DNA from 2 places in the Streptacidiphilus albus JL83 genome. Region 1 is predicted to be linked to the other one. Evidence: riboswitches for the same ligand, from Rfam matches in the RefSeq annotation. Region 1 holds a riboswitch; the other holds the start of a gene.

Region 1 (5,696 bases):
CGCCAGCGAGGACTCGCCGAAGTGGACGAAGCCGGGGCCGAACGGAATGCCGAGGCTCAGGGTCCGGTAGAGCGCGCTGAAGTTGTAGAGGATCAGCAGCACCACGATCAGCGGGACCGAGCGGAACAGCCAGACGTAGGTCCAGCTGACGGCGCGCAGGATCGGGCTGCGCGACAGCCGGGCCAGGGCCAGCACGATCCCGCCGGCCAGGCCGAGCACCGCACTGAGGGCGGTGACCTCCAGGGTCACCACCAGACCGTTCATGATCACCGGACGGAGGAACCAGTAGCCGAAGCGGTCCCACTGGTAGAAGCGGTTGGTCGCCAGCCCGTGGACGAACTGGGCGGCCAGCACCAGCACCAGCAGGGTCGCGAGCCAGCGCCCCGGGTGCCGCAGCGGGACCACCCGCTGCGCGGAGAGCGGGCGCGGTGGCAGCGGAACCGCGTCGGACACGGGCTCGACGGTCGGCGCGGACGCCGGCCGCTCGTCGGCGGCGAGCGTGGGCAGGGGTTCGGACGGTCGGGACACACGCCCCTCCTCAGAAGGTGGTGGACGGGTTGATGACGGAACCGGTGATGCCGCTGCCGGCCACACCCCACTTGGCGAGGATCCTGGCGTAGTCGCCGTCCGCGACGAGGTGGTTGACGGCGTCGCTCAGCGCCTTGGCGATCGGCGAGCCCTTGGCGGTGACGAAGCCGACCGGGGTGCTGCTGATCTGGCCGAGGTACTTGGTGTTCGGCAGGTGCAGCGCGTCGTACTTGAGCGCCAGCGTCGGACCGAAGTAGATGTCGATCTTTCCGTTGCCGAGGCCGAGGATGATCGGCGCGGTGTCGGCGAAGTACTGGACCTTGTACGGGCTCTTGCCGGCCGCGGCGCACTTGGACGCGCCGGCGGTGAGGATCTGCTGGAAGGTCGACCCCGGGCTGGTGGCGACGTTGTAGCCGCACAGGTCGGTCAGGCTGGTGACCGAGTCCGTCTTGATCCCGGAGGCCCCCAGGAACGACTGGCCGTCGTTGAGGTAGGTGGCGAAGTCGACGACCTGCTCACGCTCCTTGGTCGCGCCGAAGTTGTCCTGGCCGACGTCGAACTTGCCGTTCTGCACCCCGGGGATGACGGTGGGGAAGGTGCCGTACTGCACGTCCCAGTCGACGCCGAGCACCCTGGCCACGGCGTTGCGCAGGTCGACGTCCAGGCCGACGGTCTGCCCGGAGGCGTCGGTGCCGGCATGCGGCAGCCCGGAGGTGCCGACCGCCTGGGTGGTGCCGAGGATGAGGCTGCCGCGGCTCCGGACCGCCTGCGGGAGCTCGGCCGCCAGCGCCGGGTCGGCCTTGACCGTCGAGACCACGTCCTGGGTCGGGATGGCGGTGGCCGTCGAGCCGCCGGACCCGGCGGACCCGGTCGACCCGGCGGCGGCCGAGGTCGCGGCGGTGCCCGAGCCGCAGGCCGTGAGCACGGTGAGCAGCGCGGCGGCCGTGGCGGCGGCGAGGGCCGGGCGCGGGAGGTGGCGGCGGACTGGACGGCTTCCGTCGGTTGTCACGGTGGTTCCTTTCGAGGGGTGACCGGGCGTCACCGGGCAAGGGGGTGGTGGGGAGATGGCGCTGTCGGCGGTGGACCGGGGTCAGACCGCCGGTCGGGCGGTCACAGGACGGCCGCCAGGAAGGCGCGGGAGCGCTCGTGCCGCGGGCGGTCCAGCACCTCGGCGGGCGGCCCGGTCTCGATGATCCGGCCGCCGTCCAGGAAGACCACGGTGTCGGCGACCTCGCGGGCGAAACCGATCTCGTGGGTCACCACGATCATGGTCATCCCGGTGTCGGCGAGGTCCTTCATCACCGCGAGCACCTCGCCGACCAGCTCCGGGTCGAGCGCGCTGGTGGGCTCGTCGAACAGCAGCAGCTCGGGTTCCATGGCGAGGGCCCGGGCGATCGCGACGCGCTGCTGCTGGCCGCCGGAGAGCTGCCGGGGGTAGTCGGAACCCCGGCCGCCCAGGCCGACCCGTTCCAGCAGCCCGAGGGCGGTGGCCGTGGCCCGCTTCCGCGGCACCCGGTGCACCGCCACCGGCGCCTCGATGATGTTCTCCACCACGGTGAGGTGCGGGAAGAGGTTGAACTGCTGGAAGACCATCCCGACCCGGGCCCGCTGCCGGGTGATCGCCCGGTGCCCCAACTCGTGCAGCCTGCCGCCCTGGTGGCGGTAGCCGATGATCTCCCCGCCGACCTCGACGAAGCCGGCGTCGGGCCGTTCCAGATGGTTGACGCTGCGCAGCAGGGTGGACTTGCCCGCTCCCGAGGGTCCGAGCAGGACCGCGACCTCGCCCCGGCGCACGTCCAGGTCGACGCCGTCCAGCACCGGTTGGGCGCCGAAGCTCTTCCGCAGCCCTCTGATCCGCACCAGCGCTGCGTCGGCGGCGCTCATGAGAGCCCCGCGAACTTGCCGTCGCCGCGCCCGAGCAGCGGGACGTTGCCCCGGAAGAGCTGCCAGAAGCCCCGGTCGGCGGTGCGTCGGCGGCCCCTGGCGAAGTGGCGCTCGACGTAGAACTGACCGATCGACAGCACCGTGGTCAGGATGATGTACCAGAGGGTGGTGACCAGCAGCAGCGGGACGATCAGGAAGTTCTGATTGTAGATCAACTGTGCCGAGTAGAGCAGGTCCTGGACCGCGATGACGCTGACGATCGAGGTGGCCTTGAGCATCCCGATCAGCAGGTTGCCGGAGGCCGGCACGACGGCCGGCATCGCCTGCGGCAGCACGATCCGCCGCAGGATCCGCGCCCTGCCGAGGCCGAGCGCCTGGGCGGCCTCGGCCTGCCCGGGGTCGACCGAGAGGATGCCACCCCGGACGATCTCCGAGGAGAAGGCCGCGACGTCCAGGCTCAGTCCCACGTATGCGGCCAGGACACCGCTGAAGAGGTGCGCCGTCCGGACCGTGGCGAACTCCGGGCCGAACGGGATGCCGAAGGACAACTGCGGGTAGAGCGAGGCGAGTTCGTACCAGAAGAGCAGCTGAACCAGAATCGGGACGGAGCGGACCAGCCAGACGAAGCCGAAGCTGAGCGAGGTCAGCACCGGGTTCCGCGACAGCCGCATCACGGCCACCCCGATCCCGAGCAGGTAGCCCGTGGCCATCACCGCGGCGGTGAGCCAGAGCGTCAGCGCGAGCCCCTGCAGGATCGAGCCGTTGAGGAAGTAGTCGCCGACCGTGCCCCACTGGAAGCGGCTGTTGGTCAGCACGGTGTGGACCAGCATCGCGAACAGCACCAGCAGCGCCAGCGCGGCGGCCCAGCGCCCGGGCGGCGCAGCGGGACCAGCCGCGCGCCCAGCAGTTGCTCGTCGGTGGGGCGGCCGGCGGATGTCACCGTGGCGGGCCGGGGCGTCGGGGGTGGTTCCGGGGCGGCGGATGTCCGCGCCGAAGTGTCGGGGCTGCTCATGGTGGTGTGCTTTCCGTCCCAGGGGTGCACGGCGCCGCGCCGAGGTGCGCCGGCGCGGCGGTGTGCGGGATGAGGGCATGGTCGACCCGGGCCGCCACGGCACGACCACGAGGTCGCGGGCCGGAGCGGGCCTGCGGGAAGGGGGGTCGGCGCCTACCGGCGCCGGAGCGATCGGCCGACCGGGAGGGTCAGCGGACCGGGGCGGTCCTCGGACACAGCGCGCTGCTCACCCGGAGCAGGTCCACATGCAGACGGGCCACCATGAGCCGGGAGAACCCGCGCGGCCGCGGGGCGCCGCCATGGACGGGGCGTCGTGCCTGCATCGCGGATCACCTCCCGGCCCTCGGGCCCCTGCGGGCCTCGCGCTTACAGGACGGAGCTGTCCTGTCGGGTCGTCACCTGGAGCACCCCACCGCGGACGAGGGTTGCTGGTCAGCCAACCAGGGCTTGTCGCTGACGCTCATAACCAGGGCTCACGCTAACGGCTCGGCGGACTTTGGGCAATGCCCGTCCCAGCAGGTGAGGGATTGTGTTCGAAGCCGGGCCGGAGTTACGGTGAGGCGAAGCCAGGGTGAGGCCGGGGCCGGGCAGCCCGCAGCCGCGAGTACGCAGCAGGAGGGGACCCGCAGTGCATCGCTCCGTCGGCAGCTACTCGCGACGCCACATCGACCTCCAGCGCAGCTCCAGCGCTCTCTGTCCGGTTGCCTGAGCCCGCGGCCCCGCTCGCCGGCCCCACCGACGCCGCTGCCGCCGCACCCCCGGCCACGGGCACCGTCCCCAGCTCTCCGCGCTCCCGCGTCCACGCGGTGCGAGCGCTTCCGCACGCCTTGAAGGAGAACGCCGTGAGCGTTGTCGTCCTCGCCGGCAACCCCGGGCGCCGGTCCCGAACCCCGGAGCCGGCCCAGCCGGTCGCCGCCGCACCGACCGGCCGTCGATCCGGACCCGCCCTCGAACTCACCGACCACGGACCGGTGTCGGTCGAGCTGGGCAGCACCGGCCGGGTGACCCGATGACCGTGCGCCAGGCGGTGTCCGAGGCGGTCCACCAGGCCCTGCACCCGACCGAGCTCCGGCGGGTCTTCGGCGCCTTCCCGACCGGCGTGACCGCGCTCGCGGCACTGGTGGACGGCGCCCCCGTGGGCATCGCCGCCAACTCGTTCACCTCGGTGTCGCTGGACCCGCCGCTGGTCTCGGTCTGCATCGCGCACACCTCCTCCACCTGGCCGGCGCTGCGCGGCAGCAGCCGACTTGGTGTCAGCGTCCTCGGCGCGCACCAGGAGCAGGCCTGCCGCGAGTTGGCGGGGCGCGGGACCGACCGGTTCGCCTCGGTGGACTGGCGCGCCACCGGCGACGGCGCCGTCCTGGTCGAGGGCGCCAGCGCCTGGCTGGACTGCAGCGTCGAGCAGCTGATCCGGGCCGGGGACCACGACATCGTCCTGCTCCGGGTGCACTGGCTGGACGCCGACGCCACCGTTCCGCCGCTGGTCTTCCACTCCGGCGGCTTCCGCCGGCTCGAAGCCGCCTGACCCGCCCGCCCCACGTCCGCTCCGCCCCCGGCGGTGGCCGCTCTCCCCGAGCGGCCGCCGCCGGGGGCTTCTGTCTGCGCCCGGCGCCTCCCCCGACGGCCGCGTCACCGGTTCGGCCCCCTTCGACGCGGCACCGGACGGCTGCGCACAGCACGCTGGTGCCTGACATGCGGGTCTTGTCCCACGCCTCCCCGAGGAGGAATCCCCATGAATGCACCGTCCCCGGTGGCGGCCGATCCCGTCGCCGAACAGGAGTCACCGATCCATATCCTGTGGATCAACGCCGGGCTGAGCTGCGACGGAGACTCGGTCTCCCTGACCGCGGCAACCCAGCCCAGCATCGAGGAGATCGCGCTCAGCGTGCTGCCCGGTCTGCCGAAGATCGCCGTGCACTGGCCGCTGATCGACTTCGAGTGCGGTCCGGTCCAGGGGGCGGACAACTTCATCGAGTGGTTCTTCAAGGGCGAGCGGGGCGAGATCGACCCCTTCGTCCTGGTCATCGAGGGCTCGATCCCCAATGAGGCGATCAAGCCCGAGGGCTACTGGTGCGGCTTCGGCGACGATCCCGAGACCGGCCAGCCGATCACCACCAGCGAGTGGATCGACCGGCTCGCGCCCAAGGCGCTGGCCGTGGTGGCGATCGGCACCTGCGCCGCCTACGGCGGCATCCACGCCATGGCCGGCAACCCGACCGGCGCCATGGGTGTGCCCGACTACCTGGGCTGGGACTGGAAGTCCAAGGCCGGG
Region 2 (5,696 bases), 6.7 Mb from region 1:
GCCCTTCCACCGTCCCTCCCACCGTCCCAGGAGACCCTCCAGTGATCACCGCGATCGTGCTCGTCAAGGCCAGTGTCGACCGGATCCCCGAGATCGCCGAGACCATCGCGGCGCTGGAGGGCGTCAGCGAGGTCTACTCCGTCACCGGCACCTACGACCTGGTGGCGATGGTCCGGGTGCGGGCGCACGAGGACCTGGCCGACGTGATCCCCGGCCTGCTGAACAAGGTGCCCGGCGTGGAGCAGACCGAGACCCACATCGCCTTCCGCACCTACTCGCGGCACGACCTGGACGCCGCCTTCGCCCTGGGGCTCGACGGCTGAGCAGGCCGGCCGCGAGGGCCGCGGGCGGTCAGACCCGGCGGGTGTCCGGGACGCAGCGCCCGCCCTCGGTCCGGTAGGCCCACTGCGCGCCCTGGGTGACCAGCTCGCGCACGGCGGCGACGAAGCGCTCCACGTGCTCGTCGGGGGTCCCCGCGCCGAAGCTCACCCGGATCGCGTTGAGGCTGCGCTCCCCCGGCAGCGAGGCCTCGGGGGCCCCGCACTCGGACGGGGCCGCCTCCTCGCCGCCGAGCAGGGTGCGCACCAGCGGGTGGGCGCAGAACAGTCCGTCGCGGACGCCGATGCCGTACTCGGCCGAGAGCGCGGCGGAGAAGTGCGAGCTGTTCCAGCCCTGGACCACGAAGGAGAGCACGCCGACGCGCGGGTGGGCGTCCCCGAACAGGGTGAGCACCCGCACCTCGGGGATGTCCGCGAGCCCCGCCCGCAGCCGGGCGATCAGCTGCTGTTCCCGGGCGACCAGCCGGTCGAAGCCGGCCTCGGTCAGCGCCCGGCAGGCGGAGGCGATGGAGTAGGCGCCGATGACGTTCGGCGATCCGGCCTCGTGCCGGGACGGGCCCTGGTGCCACTCGACCGCGACCGAGCCGTCCGCCTCGCGGGCGACGGTGCGGCTGGCGCCGCCGCCGGCCAGGTAGGGCTCGGCGGCGTCGAGCCAGTCGCTGCGGCCGGCCAGCACCCCCGCGCCGAAGGGCGCGTACAGCTTGTGGCCCGAGAAGGCGACCCAGTCGACGTCCAACTCCCGCACCGACACCGGGTGGTGGGGGGCGAGCTGGGCGGCGTCCAGGACGATCCGGGCACCGTGCCGGTGGGCGGTCGCGGCCAGCTCGCGGACCGGCCAGATCTCCCCGGTGACATTGGAGGCGCCGGTCACGCAGACCAGCGCGGGACCCGCCCCGGCCTCGGCACCGGCCTCGGCGAGGGCGGCGTCCAGGGCCGCCACCGCCTCCTCCGGCGAGCGCGGGGCGCGCAGGTAGCTGACGGTCAGCCCGTGCTTGCGCCAGGGCAGCAGCGAGGCGTGGTGCTCGGTCTCGAAGGCGAAGACCCGGGTGCCGGCCGGCAGCGCCCCGGCCAGCAGGTTGAGCGAGTCGGTGGTGGCCCGGGTGAAGACGACCTGGTCGTCGGCGCGCAGGTCGAGGAAGTCGGCGACGGTGGCCCGGCTCTGCTCGAACAGGTCGGTGGAGAGCTGGGAGAGGTAGCCGGCGCCGCGGTGCACGCTGCCGTAGTACGGGGCGTAGGCGGCGACGTCGTCCCAGACCCGCTGGAGGGCGGGGGCGCTGGCGGCGTAGTCGAGCGCGGCGTAGGTCACCTTCTCGCCGCTGACCAGCGGGACCTCGACGTCGCGGCCGAGCACGGCCAGCGGCGGACAGGCGACGGCGTCGGCAGCGGCGGTGGTGTTGGCTGCGGCACTGTTGAAAGAAAGCGGCGTCGACATGACGAGACCCCTCCAGGGCATCCAGTGGATCCCTGGCTACGCCGAAAAAGGGGGGATCCGCGCTTGCCCTGCGACGGGTCGTCGTAGGGCCCGGTCGTCACCTGGGAGCACCCCGCCACGGAAGGAGGGTTGCCGGACAGCTAGCCAGGGCCGGTGCGGTTCTGCGAACCGCGTGCTGTCACTCGTGACCTGTCCGTCAGTATGCCACGGGGTCCACCCCTCGGGTGAACCCCTGTCCGGCATCCGAGACCGCGCCGCTGCCCCTCAGCCGTGGGTGACGGCGGACCAGCGGGCCAGCACCTGCTCCGCCGCGCCGGTGTCGATGGACTCCGCGGTGCGCTTCATCGCCGCGGCCAGCTGCTCGGCCAGCGGGGCGTCGGTCTGGTCCAGGGCGACCAGCGCCGAGGCCGAGTTGAGCAGCACCGCGTCGCGCACCGGCCCCCGCTCCCCGGCCAGCACCCGGCGGGCGACCCCGGCGTTGTACTCGGCGTCCGCGCCGCGCAGCGCCTCGATCGGGGCGTACTCGACGCCGACCTCGCGCGGGTCGAAGACGGTCCGGTGGACCTCGCCGCCGCGCACCTGCCAGACGGTGGAGGTGCCGGTGACGGTCAGCTCGTCGAGACCGTCGTCGCCCCGGAAGACCAGGGCCGAGGAGCCGCGCCCGGCGAGCACCCCGGCGATCAGGCCGGCCATCCGGGTGTCGAAGCAGCCGACGGCGTTGGCGCCGACCCGGGCCGGGTTGGTCAGCGGCCCCAGCAGGTTGAAGGCGGTGGGCACGCCCAGGGCGACCCGGGTGGAGCCGGCGTGCCGCATCGAGGGGTGGAAGACCGGCGCCGGACAGTAGGTGATACCGGCCTCGGCGGCGACCTCGGCGATCCGCTGCGCCGTCAGCCCGAGATTGACGCCGAGCTTCTCCAGCACGTCGGTGGCGCCGCTGGCCGAGGAGGCGGCGCGGTTGCCGTGCTTGACGACCAGCGCGCCGGCCCCGGCCGCGACGATCGCCGACATGGTGGAGATGTTGACGGTCTTGGCCCGGTCGCCGCCGGTGCCGACGATGTCGACCGCGCGGCCGGGCACCTCGATCACGGTGGCGTGCGCGTACATGGACTCGACCAGGCCGGAGATCTCCTCGACGGTCTCGCCCTTGGCGCGCAGGCCCACCAGGAAGGCGGCGATCTGCGCGTCCCCGGCCTCGCCGCTCATGATCCGGTCCATCGCCCAGGCGGTGTCGCCGGACGACAGGTCGGTGCCGGAGATCAGCGCGCCGAGGACCTCCGGCCACGAGCGAGCCTGCACGGGGTTGTCGCCGCCGTTCGCAGGATGCACGTTCGCCATGGCCGTGGCCTCTCAGTCGTAATATTTGGAGGGCCCCAGCTTAGCGACTGCAAAGTGCGGCACAGCGGAGCCGCCCAGAGGGCGAGATCCGCGGTCCACCCGCCGGACTCAGCCGACCAGCCGCGCCCGCTCCGCCCGGAGCAGGGTGCTCGCGGTCTCGGCCAGGGCGACCGGGTCCACCGGCGCCGCGATCGCCGCGTCGGCCCGGCTCCAGACGGCGAGCCAGGAGTCCTGCGGACGGCCGATCAGGACCAGCACCGGCGGGCAGCCGTAGATCTCGTCCTTGAGCTGGCGGCAGAGGCCCATCCCGCCGACCGGGGTCGCCTCGCCGTCCAGCACCACCAGGTCCAGCCGGGCGCTGCCCTTGGCGTGCGCGTCCAGCGCCTTGACCACGGCCGGGGAGGTGGCGCACTCCAAGTACTGGACCTCGGGCAGGTCGGCGGCCGGCCGCCGGCCGAGCGCGAGCCTGACCTGTTCGCGCGTGCTGCGGTCGTCGCTGTAGACAAGAACGTTCAGTGCCATCGTCCGCATCCCCCTGGGGTGTGATCGGGACCACTTCGGCGTCTGCGCGGATGCTACTCCGGTATCTGACGCCTCAACAGCAGGCCGCGGGCCCTCCGCGCGCCGTGTTCCCTCCGCCGTCCGGCCCCACCCCCGGCTTTTCGGCCCGCCGTCCGCCGACCGCAGCCGTCCGGCCGCTCGGGGTTCACCATTTCGGGCGACCCGGCGGCCTGTCGCGGCAGGGCCCCAAAGCCCTCCGGTCCCCTGCCATTCGGGCTACCCACCTGGTCGTCGGTCCGTCGGAGGGTACGTCACAAGCCGGACACACCGAGGTACACCCCCCGAGGTGAGGGCGGAATAAGCGACCGACATAATGTCGGTCGTGGCGACAGCAACTGCAGTAGAAACCGGGCACGCACACGGATCGGTCAACCGGCCGAACCTCACCAGCGTCGGAACCATCGTCTGGCTGGCATCCGAGCTGATGTTCTTCGCGGCCCTCTTCGCGATGTACTTCACTCTCCGTTCGGTTACCGGGACGGCCTACTGGCATTCCCAGAACCATGTCCTCGACGTTCCCTTCGCGTCGGTGAACACCACGGTCCTGGTGCTCTCCTCCTTCACCTGCCAGATGGGTGTCTTCGCTGCTGAGCGCGGCGATGTGAAGAAGCTCCGGGCCTGGTTCATCACCACGTTCATCATGGGCGCGATGTTCATCGGCGGTCAGATCTACGAGTACACGGACCTGGTCAAGACCGACCACCTGTCCCTGTCCTCGTCCCCCTTCGGCTCGGTGTTCTACCTGACCACCGGCTTCCACGGCATGCACGTGACGGGTGGTCTGATCGCCTTCCTGCTGGTCCTCGCACGGACGTACGCCGCCAAGCGGTTCACGCACGAGCAGGCGACCGCGGCGATCGTGGTGTCGTACTACTGGCACTTCGTCGACGTGGTCTGGATCGGCCTCTTCGCGACCATCTATCTGATCAAGTAGGCAGGGTCGGACCGTCCCCTCGGCGCACCGCCGGGCGGTCCCCACAGACCGACCTGACGGTCAACCAGACTCCAGACGCTCCTGATCCTCACACCGGGGTTAATCCGTGAAAAAGCTCTCCGCACGACGGCGCCACCCGCTGGCAGCGCTCGTCGTCCTACTCTTTGCGCTGGCGACCACCGGGGGGCTGTACGCCGCGTTCGCGCCGACCAGCAGCGCGCAGGCCGACACCAGCCAGTCGCTGTCCGTGGAACAGGGCAAGAAGCTGTTCCAGGTCGGCTGCTCCAGCTGCCACGGCCTCAGCGGCGAAGGCACCAAGGACGGCCCGACGCTGGTCGGTGTGGGCGGCGCGGCCGTGGACTTCCAGGTGGGCACCGGCCGGATGCCGGCGCAGCAGCCGGGTCCGCAGATCCCTTCCAAGAAGGTCATCTACTCCCAGGCTCAGATCGACCAGCTCGCCGCGTACATCTCCACCCTCGGCGCCGGCCCGTCCATCCCGACGGCCAACCAGTACGCCGCGGGCAACGTGGCCGCGGGCGGGGAGCTGTTCCGCACCAACTGCGCGCAGTGCCACAACTTCGCGGGCTCCGGCGGCGCCCTCTCCGAGGGCAAGTACGCGCCGACGCTGGAAGGCGTCAGCTCCAAGCACATCTACGAGGCCATGCTGACCGGCCCGCAGAACATGCCGGCCTTCCCCGACACGACGATGCCCCAGCAGCAGAAGCAGGACATCATCGCGTTCATCCAGCACACCACGAACCCGTCGAAGAACCCCAACTACGGGGGCCTGACCCTCGGCTCCCTCGGTCCGGTGACTGAGGGCCTCTTCGGCTGGATCTTCGCGCTGGGCGCCCTGATCGGGATCGCGATCTGGATCGCCGCCCGCACCCCCAAGGCCAAGAAGTCATGACGAGCCAGGACAACATGTCTGAAGAACACCTGCCGGAGGCCGTAGGGCCCCACGGCGGAGCAGTCGCCGTACACGACGACCCCTTCGCCGACCCGGGGCTGCCGCCCCACGAGCCGCGCCGGACCGACATCGACGAGCGCGCAGCCGCTCGGGCGGAGCGTCAGGTCGCGCGCTGGTTCATCCTGT

What was found. A riboswitch is a leader RNA that binds a small molecule or an ion and turns the genes downstream of it on or off. The one in region 1 is predicted to bind S-adenosylmethionine.
Region 2: it holds a riboswitch for S-adenosylmethionine, as region 1 does, so the genes downstream of both, BS75_RS09370 (aminotransferase class V-fold PLP-dependent enzyme) here and BS75_RS52010 (putative leader peptide) in region 1, are expected to answer to the same signal.

Annotation. Positions count from the first base shown of each region.
Region 1 covers NZ_JQML01000001.1:8,896,303-8,901,998, reverse strand. The annotation lists gene BS75_RS38630 (amino acid ABC transporter permease) at 1-453, opposite strand, end outside; gene BS75_RS38625 (transporter substrate-binding domain-containing protein) at 539-1,537, opposite strand; gene BS75_RS38620 (amino acid ABC transporter ATP-binding protein) at 1,639-2,412, opposite strand; partial or broken gene BS75_RS43695 (amino acid ABC transporter permease) at 2,409-3,424, opposite strand; partial or broken gene BS75_RS52010 (putative leader peptide) at 3,613-3,690, opposite strand; SAM riboswitch class IV at 3,782-3,892, opposite strand; gene BS75_RS52365 (putative leader peptide) at 3,996-4,133, shown strand; gene BS75_RS48845 (hypothetical protein) at 4,267-4,437, shown strand; gene BS75_RS38610 (flavin reductase family protein) at 4,434-4,949, shown strand; gene BS75_RS38605 (NADH-quinone oxidoreductase subunit B family protein) at 5,157-5,696, shown strand, end outside.
Region 2 covers NZ_JQML01000001.1:2,160,816-2,166,511, forward strand. The annotation lists gene BS75_RS09360 (rhomboid family intramembrane serine protease) at 1-45, shown strand, start outside; gene BS75_RS09365 (Lrp/AsnC family transcriptional regulator) at 42-323, shown strand; gene BS75_RS09370 (aminotransferase class V-fold PLP-dependent enzyme) at 352-1,770, opposite strand; SAM riboswitch class IV at 1,825-1,960, opposite strand; gene trpD (anthranilate phosphoribosyltransferase) at 2,035-3,105, opposite strand; gene BS75_RS09380 (DNA-binding transcriptional response regulator) at 3,214-3,636, opposite strand; gene ctaE (aa3-type cytochrome oxidase subunit III) at 3,980-4,600, shown strand; gene qcrC (cytochrome bc1 complex diheme cytochrome c subunit) at 4,707-5,510, shown strand; gene qcrA (cytochrome bc1 complex Rieske iron-sulfur subunit) at 5,507-5,696, shown strand, end outside.